Regions from separate parts of the Cupriavidus sp. HE11 genome, predicted to be linked through region 1. Evidence: riboswitches for the same ligand, from Rfam matches in the RefSeq annotation. Region 1 holds a riboswitch; the other holds the start of a gene.
What was found. A riboswitch is a leader RNA that binds a small molecule or an ion and turns the genes downstream of it on or off. The one in region 1 is predicted to bind glycine.

Region 2: it holds a riboswitch for glycine, as region 1 does, so the genes downstream of both, ACOABP_RS22700 (D-amino acid dehydrogenase) here and gcvT (glycine cleavage system aminomethyltransferase GcvT) in region 1, are expected to answer to the same signal.

Annotation. Positions count from the first base shown of each region.
Region 1 covers NZ_CP184464.1:1,793,537-1,798,434, forward strand. Annotated here, with positions in the region: gene ACOABP_RS08420 (UvrD-helicase domain-containing protein) at 169-2,256, opposite strand; gene ACOABP_RS08425 (glycine zipper 2TM domain-containing protein) at 2,537-2,761, shown strand; glycine riboswitch at 2,855-2,942, shown strand; glycine riboswitch at 2,964-3,095, shown strand; gene gcvT (glycine cleavage system aminomethyltransferase GcvT) at 3,184-4,311, shown strand; gene gcvH (glycine cleavage system protein GcvH) at 4,426-4,806, shown strand; gene gcvP (aminomethyl-transferring glycine dehydrogenase) at 4,885-4,898, shown strand, end outside.
Region 2 covers NZ_CP184465.1:1,197,128-1,202,025, reverse strand. Annotated here, with positions in the region: gene ACOABP_RS22710 (diguanylate cyclase domain-containing protein) at 1-434, shown strand, start outside; tRNA gene ACOABP_RS22705 (tRNA-Leu) at 526-612, shown strand; gene ACOABP_RS22700 (D-amino acid dehydrogenase) at 907-2,175, opposite strand; glycine riboswitch at 2,338-2,436, opposite strand; gene ACOABP_RS22695 (M20 aminoacylase family protein) at 2,496-3,707, opposite strand; gene ACOABP_RS22690 (MFS transporter) at 3,752-4,898, opposite strand, start outside.

The sequences.
Region 1 (4,898 bases):
GCCGCATCCGGGAGCGTTCAACAGGGAAGAAGCCGGGCTCGCATGCGCCCAGCCACACCGCAACCGAAGGGCGGGCGCGGTGTGTCGCAGGAACGTCCGAGAGACGTTTCCACGCGCCGCCAATCCTAGTGAGCGCGTGCCTATGTGTCTTGTCAGCCTTGTATCAAGTCAGCCCGCGGCGGGCTTGTTGAGCAAGGCTTTCAGGCCGGCGAGCCGGTCCTTCGGACTCATCGCCGGCGTGTTGTCCTGCGGTGCCGGGGCTTCCTCGAGCTTCATCTCGGCAATGAAGCGCGACGGTTCGACCGAATAGGTTTCGCGTGCCCGCTTGCGCTTCTTGCACCAGCTGATCTGCAGGCTGCGCTGCGCACGCGTGATGCCCACATACATCAGGCGGCGTTCTTCCTCGATCTTCTCGTCGCCCAGGTCTTCGTCCTCGCGCGTGTGGGGCAGGATGCCCTCTTCCACGCCCACCAGGAACACGTGCGGATATTCGAGGCCCTTCGACGCGTGCAGCGTCGACAGCCGCACGGCATCCGGGTCTTCCTCGCGGCCTTCGAGCATGCTCATCAGCGCCACGGTCTGGGTCAGTTCGAGCAGGTTCTTGCCTTCGTCGCCAAAACCGTCGGCCGTGTCAAAGCCGGTGGCCTCGCCCTCGCCTTCGGCCTCGGGACGGGTGCCCTTGCGCTTGAGCCAGTCCAGGAATTCGAGCGTGTTGGTCCAGCGCGACTGCGCCTGCCGTTCGTCGAAGGTGTCGTACAGGTAGGCCTCGTAATGGATGCCTTCCATCAGATCGTCCAGCACCACGGTGGCGGGGTCGTTCGCCGCGCGGTCGGCCAGGCGCACCATCGATTCGCAGAACGTACGCAGCGGCTCCAGCTGGCGCGGCTGCAGCTTGGCCTCGATGCCGCCCATCATTGCCGCCTCGAACAGCGACACCTTGGCCTGGCCCGCAAACGTGCCCAGCGCCTCGAGCGTGGTGTTGCCCACCCCACGGCGCGGCGTGGTGATGGCGCGGATGAACGCGGGGTCGTCGTCGGGGTTGGCGATCAGGCGCAGATAGGCGCAGATGTCCTTGATCTCGGCCTTGTCGAAGAAACTCTGGCCGCCCGACAGCACATACGGAATGCGCTCGCGGCGCAGGATCTGTTCGAACAGCCGCGCCTGGTGGTTGCCGCGATAGAGAATGGCGTAGTCGCGAAATTGTGCGCGGCGCTCGAACTTGTGCGCAGACAGGCGGAACACCACCGACTCTGCCTCGTGCTCCTCGTCGTTCATCGGGTGGATCGCGATCGGATCGCCCATGCCGTGTTCCGACCACAGCTTCTTGTCGAACAGCTTCGGATTGTTGGCGATCACCGCGTTGGCCGCTTCGAGGATGCGCACCGTGGAGCGGTAGTTCTGCTCCAGCTTGACCACCTTGAGGTCGGGAAAGTCGGTCTGCAGCAGCCGCAGGTTGTCCAGCGTGGCGCCGCGCCAGCCGTAGATGGCCTGGTCGTCGTCGCCCACCGCCGTAAATGCCGGCGCGCGCAGGTGCGAGCCACCCGCCAGCAGCTTCAGCAGCTGGTACTGGCACGCGTTGGTGTCCTGGTATTCGTCGACCAGGAAATAGCGCAGGCGGTTCTGCCACTTCAGGCGCACGGCCTCGTCGCGCGCGAACAGCTCGGCGGGCAGCCGGATCAGGTCGTCGAAGTCCACCGCCTGGTAGGCATTCAGCGTGGCCACGTAGTTGCGATAGACCATCGCGGCCTGGTGTTCGTCGGCATCGGCGGCCTGCGCGAGTGCCGTCTCGGGATCGACCATGCCGTTCTTCCACAGCGAAATCGTGCCCTGCACGCTGCGAATCAGCTTCTTGTCGGTCGTGCCGAGCTGCTCCTGGATCAGGCCGAAGCAGTCGTCCGCATCCATGATCGAGAACTGTGGCTTCAACCCGACATGCTCGGCTTCCATGCGCAAGATTTGCACGCCCAGCGAGTGAAACGTACAAACCGTCAGCTGCTTGAGTGGAATGCGCTTCCCTTCGCGCGTGGTCTTGCCTTCCATCAGCTTGCCGATGCGCTCCTGCATCTCTTTCGCCGCCTTGTTCGTGAACGTGACGGCCGCGATGTGACGTGGCTCGAACCCCTTGTCCTCGATCAGGTGGGCGATTTTCTGCGTGATCACGCGCGTCTTGCCCGAGCCGGCGCCCGCCAGCACAAGGCAGGGGCCGTCCAGATAGCGAACCGCTTCGGATTGCGCGGCATTGAGTCCGTGAGTCATGAGGCAGGGGGAACGTTGCGGGCGGGATGGCTCAAGGCGCACCTGAGGGGCTGCGCGCCAAAGGCGTCGATGTTAACACGCGCTTCAGGCCTGGACCGGTTGTCGGGCGGCGTCCGACAAGAGGCGTTTCAGGCTGGTAACAATCGTAAAACGGCGGATCCCGGGGCATGGAGCTTGCCTCTTGTCGGGCAGGACCGCGCGGGTCTTGCGCGTGGCGCGACCGGTTCGGGACAGATCCACAAATCGGAAACGATGCTCGATGACAACAAAGGAGCCAATCATGAAGACGCTTCGCACCCTTTCGAAAGTTGCCCTGATCGGCGTGACGCTGGTGGGCTTTGCCGGCTGCGCGGACATGACGCCGAAGCAGCGGAACACGGCCATTGGCGCGGGCGCCGGTGCGCTGGGCGGTGCCGTGCTGACCGACGGCAGTGCGCTGGGTACGCTGGGCGGTGCGGCCGTGGGCGGTGTGATCGGTAACGTCGTGACGAAGGACCACCGATAACCGGCCGGCAACAAGTTCCAGATCCGGGGGCGTGGCCGGTGGCCGGCGTCAGGCTTGCGTTTGACAAAGGCAGACCGGTCCCGTACATTCTCGCGCATCCGGCCGGGAGAGCGCGCAGCGACTGCGCCGCCGAAGGGGAACTACCCAAAAACTCTCAGGCACCATGGACCGACCGGATCGGCATGCAACATGCACACGATGCATGCCGCACTCTGGAGAGCGACATCCGCCACTGCCCTGACGCAGGGTGAGCATGTCCACCGAAGGGGCGCACGAAGCGCGCGGCACGCCGACGCTTCGTAATCTCTCAGGTATCGAGGACAGAGGGGTCATCCGCCGCAGCGGATTGGTTGCACATTGGTGCACCGATCGTTGCGGCGGATGACCCTTTTTTCGTTTTCGAACCGCCCCCGAGGATATCCATGACGCTCCAGGCCACGCCCCTCAACGCTATCCACCGCGCCCTTGGCGCCCGCATGGTCGACTTTGGCGGCTGGGACATGCCGGTCAACTACGGGTCGCAGATCGAGGAACACAATGCCGTGCGTGCCGATGCCGGCATGTTCGACGTGTCGCACATGTGCGTGGTCGACCTGCACGGCGCCCAGACGCGCGCCTTCCTGCGCGGCCTGCTGGCCAACAACGTCGACAAGCTGCAAACGCCGGGCAAGGCGCTGTATTCCTGCATGCTCGATGACAAGGGCGGCGTCATCGACGACCTGATCGTCTACTTCTTTGCCGAGAATCATTTCCGCCTTGTGGTGAACGCCAGCACGGCCATCGGCGACATCGAATGGATCCAGTCGCGCAACGCGGCCACCGGCAGCGGCGTGACGATCACGCCGCGCCGTGGCGACGTTGCGCCGGCCGGCGCCGGCAAGCTGGCCATCGTGGCCGTGCAGGGCCCCAATGCGCGCGCCAAGGTCTACCAGGCTTTCCCCTCCACCCAGCCCGCCGACGCACTCAAGCCGTTCAACGCGCTTGTGGTGCAGGACCCCGAAATGGGCGAGCTGATGATCGCCCGCACCGGATACACCGGCGAAGACGGCTTCGAACTGGTGGTGCCGGCCGAAAACGTTGCCGGCATCTGGGAAAAGCTGTCCGCGGCGGGCGTGCGCCCGGCTGGCCTGGGCGCGCGCGACACGCTGCGCCTGGAAGCCGGCATGAACCTGTATGGCCAGGACATGGATATCAACACGTCGCCGCTCGACGCCGGCCTGGCCTGGACGGTCGACCTGCAGAGCGAGCGCGACTTCACCGGCAAGCAGGCCCTGGTGGCCGGCGGCCAGAAACAGACATTCGCGGGCCTGATCCTGCGCGACAAGGGCGGCGTGCTGCGTGCGCACCAGAAGGTAATCACCGCCGCCGGAGCTGGTGAAATCACCAGCGGCACGTTCAGCCCGAGCCTGCAGTTGTCGATCGCGTTTGCCCGCCTGCCGAAGGACGTGGCGCCCGGCACCGACGTCCAGGTCGAGATTCGTGACCGCAAACTGACCGCGACTGTGGTTAAACTGCCGTTTGTGCGTAATGGCAAGGCACTCGTGAGCTGAGGCATCGCCCGGCTTCACATCAAACGGTCGCCCCTCCACCCGTCCGCTCGAGCCCAACCTGCTGCGGACCTGGGTGAATGAAACAAGAAACAAACTGTATTGACGGAGAACCTCATGAACTTCCCCGCTGACCTGAAGTACACCGAGTCGCACGAGTGGGTGCGCGTCGAAGCCGACGGCACGCTGACGATCGGCATTACCGACCACGCACAGGATGCCCTGGGCGACATCGTCTTCCTGGAACTGCCCGAAGTCGGCAAGTCGGTTGGTGCCGGCGACGCCCTGGCCGTGGTGGAGTCCGTCAAGGCGGCTTCCGACATCTACGCCCCGGTGGCTGGCGAAGTGATCGCCGTCAACGACGCCGCCTCGGCGTCGCCGGAATCGGTCAACGCCAACGCCTTCGACGCGTGGCTGTTCAAGCTGAAGCCAGCCAACGCCGACGACGTGAACGGCCTGATGAACGCCGACGCCTACAAGGCCAGCGTCGGCGCCTGATGGCGCTGACTGTTTGATGCCACGCGCGGCGGGCAGTCTGACCACCTGCCCGCCGCCCGCTCCCCGAGATTCCTTGCCATGAACGCCCCGTT
Region 2 (4,898 bases), on a different replicon from region 1:
AGGAAATCGGCCTGCTGATCCTGGACGTCGACCTGTTCAAGCAATACAACGACCTGTACGGCCACCCGTGCGGCGACGATTGCCTGCGGCAGGTGGCCGCGGCGCTGACCGGCGTGCTGCACGGCGCGCAGTTCTGTGCCCGACTGGGCGGCGAGGAATTCGCGGTGGTGCTGCCCGATTCGTCGACCGACGAAACGCGTGCCACCGCCCGCAGCATGGTGGCGGCGGTGCGGGAACTGGGCATCCCGCACAACGGCACCCCCGTGCAGCCATACGTGACGATCAGCGTGGGCGCGGTGTGCGCGGTCCCCGAGGCGGCACGGCTGGAGCCGCTGCTGCATCGCGCCGACAGCGCCATGTATCGCGCCAAGCGGGCAGGGCGCAACCGCTATGTGCTGGACGGCAGCCTGTACCTTGGGGTGCAGAACAGCTGATTTTTACGATGACGTGAAAAAGGGCTTGCAAATTGCCAGAGCTTATGTAGAATTCGCGTCTCGCTTCAACGCAGCAATGCAGCGAAACGAAGCCCAGATGGCGGAATTGGTAGACGCACTAGGTTCAGGTCCTAGCGGTGGCAACACTGTGGAGGTTCGAGTCCTCTTCTGGGCACCAATTCAAAGACCCCGCTCAATGAGCGGGGTCTTTTCATTTGTGCGCCCAGAAAGGGAAGTCCGTGGGGACTCCCGTGGGGACTCGAAAAGACTGCGCCTGCAAGCGCAATCCGGGGTCGCGCATGGGTGACCGAGTCGCTTCTGGGCACAAATTCGAAAGCCCCGCTCGAACGAGCGGGGCTTTTTCATTTCCGGAATCAGAACGTCCCCCAGACCGACGCCGCCCGGGATCCTGCCCCTGGTGGTCTCCCCTCTCCCGCATGGCGGGAGAGGGGCGGGGGAGAGGGCGGGCGTATCAGGCTGCTACGCCGCCCACGCCCTGGCCCACCGCAACGCGCCCGTCTTGTGTCGCCGCGTGCCGCACCACATCCCCCACCATCTCCGCCGTCACGGCCGACAGCGTCCAGCCCAGGTGCCCGTGCCCGGTGTTGTAGAACACGTTGGCGGCATGGCCCCGGCCGACGCGCGGCATCATGTTCGGCATCATCGGGCGCAGGCCTGCCCAGGGCACCACGCTGCGCGTGCTGACGCCGGGGAAGCACGCATGCACCCAGTCGACCAGCGGACGGATGCGGTCGGCGCGGATGTCGCGGTTGATGCCGTTGAACTCGGCCGTGCCGGCTACGCGGAAGCGGTCGGCGCCCAGCCGGCTGGTCACGAGTTTGGTCTCGTCGTCGAGCAGGCTCACCGTCGGCGCGCTGGCCTGGCTTTCGGCGTCGTTCAGGTTCACCGTGATCGAGTAGCCCTTGACCGGATAGATGTTGACGCGATCGCCAAGCTGCTGCGCGAACGCCCGGCTTGCCACGCCCGCGCACACCACCACGCCGTCGAACTCGCGCGATGCGGGCAGGTTGTCTTCGGCCGACACCACCGTCGCGCGCCGGCCCGTGGTGGCAATCGAGCGTACGTCCTGGTTGTACAGCGTCTGCACGCCCAGGCGGCGGATCGCGGCGGCCAGGCCGCCGGTGAACTTGTGGATGTCGCCCGTGGCGTCGCTTTCGGTGTAGTAGCCGCCATAGAAGTTGCCGGCCAGCGTGGGCTCGATGTCGCGCATTTCCGCCGGCGTCACCGCGTGGCGCTCCAGACCGCCTTCGGCAAGCAGCTTCGAGACCCGCCCGGCATGCTCGAAGCCCGCCTTGTTGCGATAAATATGCAGGATGCCGCGCCGCTTCAGGTCGAAGTCGATGCCTTCCGCGTCGGCCCAGGCAAACAGGTGCTGGCGTGCGGCGATTGCCAGCCGCGCGGTCTCCACCGTGTTGGCGCGGTAATGCGGGATCGAGGCCATGAATTCCGCGAACCAGCTCAGCTTGTGCCAGGTGGGGCGCGGATTCACCAGCAGCGGCGCATCGGCGCGCAGCATCCATTTGATGCCCTTGGCCAGCGTGGACCAGTGCGTCCAGACTTCGGCATTCGACGCGGACAGCTGGCCGCCGTTGGCGAACGACGTTTCCATGGCCGCATAGCGATGGCGCTCGAACAGCGTGACGGAGAGTCCGCGTTTTGCCAGCGCGTACGCGGTCGTGACGCCGGTAATCCCGCCGCCGATCACTGCAATGGATTTCATGTGGAAGGTCTTCCAGGACGTCATGGGGTGGCAGTCCACGGCGCACCATGCGCTTCTCGCGGACGCCCCCTCTGTCCTTGACCTGAGAGATTCGCGAGCAGGGCTCGCTTGCTCCTTCGGTACCGCCGGCCGACGTACAGGCCGGGGGTTCTTCAGAGTTCAATGGCGATACCGGTCCTTTTGCCTGAGAGTTTCCGGGGCGGTTGCTCCTTCGGCGCCGCGCTGCCTGGCGGCAGCAACGGGCTCTCCCGATATCGCGGGATACAACGGTGGCAACTATGCCACAGAATTTAAAGATTCGGCTATTGGGTTTTTCCGGGTCAGCACGCGGGGACCAGGAAGCGCTGCGCCAGCCGTACCCACGCCGCGGCGCCCAGCGGCAGCACCTGGTCGTTGAAGTCGTAGCCGGGGTTGTGGACCATGCAGCCACCGAATTCGCCTTCGCCGTTGCCCAGGATCAGGTAGCAGCCGGGCACCGCATCGAGCATCCAGGCGAAGTCCTCGCTGCCGTTCAGGCCCTTGGGCGCCTGCGTGACCACCTGCTCGGTGCCCACCAGTTCCTGGCAGACCTCGGCGGCCAGGGCAGTGGGACCGGCCGCGTTGACCATCGGTGGCGTCAGCTGGCGGTAGTCGATCTGCGCCGTCACACCGTGGGCCTGCGCGGTCAGGCTGACGATCTCGTAGATGCGTGCTTCCACCAGTGCGCGCGTCTCGGGCCGTGCCGCGCGCACATTGAGGCCGATCTTGACCTCCTCCGGAATCACGTTGTGCGTGGCGCCGGCGTGGATGAAGCCGACCGACACCACCGCCGTGTCGTCGGGCGCCACGTTGCGCGCCACCACTGTTTGCAGGGCGGTGATGATGGCCGCCGACGCGGCAATGGGATCCTTCGAACGATGGGGCATCGCGCCGTGGCCGCCCACACCGCGAATCGTCACGTCGGCCACATCGGACGACAGGCTCACGGGGCCCTCCAGTACACGGAACGATCCGGCGGGCACGCCGGGCATGTTGTGCAGCGCGAACACTGCATCGCATGGAAAGCGCTCGAACAGGCCATCGTTGATCATCGCGCGCGCGCCGCACAGGTTTTCTTCGTCGGGCTGGAAGATCAGGTTCAGCGTGCCGTCGAAGCTGCGCGAATCGGCAAGCGCCTTGGCGGCGGCCAGCAGGATGGCGGTGTGCCCGTCGTGCCCGCACGCATGCATGCGGCCCGGGGTCTTGCTGGCGTAGGGCAGGCCGGTGGCCTCGACGATCGGCAGGGCGTCCATGTCGGCCCGGATGCCCAGGCGGCGCGTGCCGTTGCCCACCTTCAGCTGGCCCACCACGCCGCTCTTGCCGATGCCGGTATGCACCGTGTAGCCCCAGCTTTCCAGCAGCGTGGCGACGAGCCGGCTGGTGGCGCCCACCTCGAAGCCCAGTTCGGGCTGCGCGTGGATCTGGCGGCGAATGTTGACGAAGGTCTCGGTGTCGATGGCAGGCAGCAGGTGCGGCAGCAGCTGAAACGGGGTCAGGGTCGGTTCGCGGGTCATGGAGAGGTCTCGGAAAGTGGGGCTCGCGGGAAATCGATGGTGGATCAGTGTTCGCGTTTCTCGGCAATGCGCAGCACGGCAACCAGGGCCAGCACGCCGCACGCCATCATGTAGAAGGCCGGGGCCATCGGATTGCCGGTCTTCGCCAGCAGCCAGGTGACGATGAATTGCGACGAGCCGCCGAACACCGTCACGCCCACGCTGTAGATCACGGCCAGGCCCGTGGCACGCACGCCGGCCGGCAGCATCTCCAGCAGCATCAGGAACAGCGGCGTGGTGCCCAGGTTGATGCTGGCGGTCAGCAGCGCGGACAGGCCCAGCACCAGCGGCACGCTCGGGTAGTGGTTCATCAGCCAGAACGCGGGATAGACGGCAATCAGGCTGAACAGCAGCGACCCCGCCACCAGCGGCTTGCGGCGTTCCAGACGGTCCGCCAGCGTGCCTGCGGCCAGCGACACCACCAGCAGCGTGACACCCGTGACGCAGCCCGACAGGAACGACAGCGACGCCGGCATATGCAGCACGCGGATCATGTACGTCGGCATGAAGAACACCACCAGGTACATCGTGGCAGTACCGGCGGTGCCGGCCAGGATGCCCAGCACCACCTTGCTGGCGTGATGGCGGAACAATTCGCCAACGGGGCTCGGTGCGTGCGCGTCGGCCTCATGCGTTTCATCGAGATTGGCGCGGATATAGAGACCCACCGGTGCGATCAGCAGGCCCATCAGGAAAGGTACGCGCCAGCCCCAGTTTTCCAGCGCGGCAGTGGGCAGCAAGGCGTAGAGCGCGGCGCCCGTGGCGGCGCCGGCCAGCGCGGAAATGCCCTGGCTCCCGATCTGCCAGCTTACGCGCCAGCCGCGGCCCCGCACGTCGCCGCCTTCCATCAGCATCGCGGTGGACGCGCCAATTTCGCCACCAAGCGAGAAACCCTGCAGCAAGCGGCCCGCCAGGATGGTCAGCGATCCGAACACGCCGGCCGTGGCGTAGGTGGGGGCCAGCGCGATGCACAGCGTGCCCAGCACCATCAGGCCGATGGTCAGCGTCATGGCGGCCTTGCGGCCATGACGGTCGGCATAGTTGCCGATCAGCACGCCGCCCAGTGGGCGCATGACAAAGCCGATGCCGAACGTGGCGACGGCCAGCAGCAGCGAACCGTAGGGGCTGTCGGACGGAAAGAACAGCTTGCCG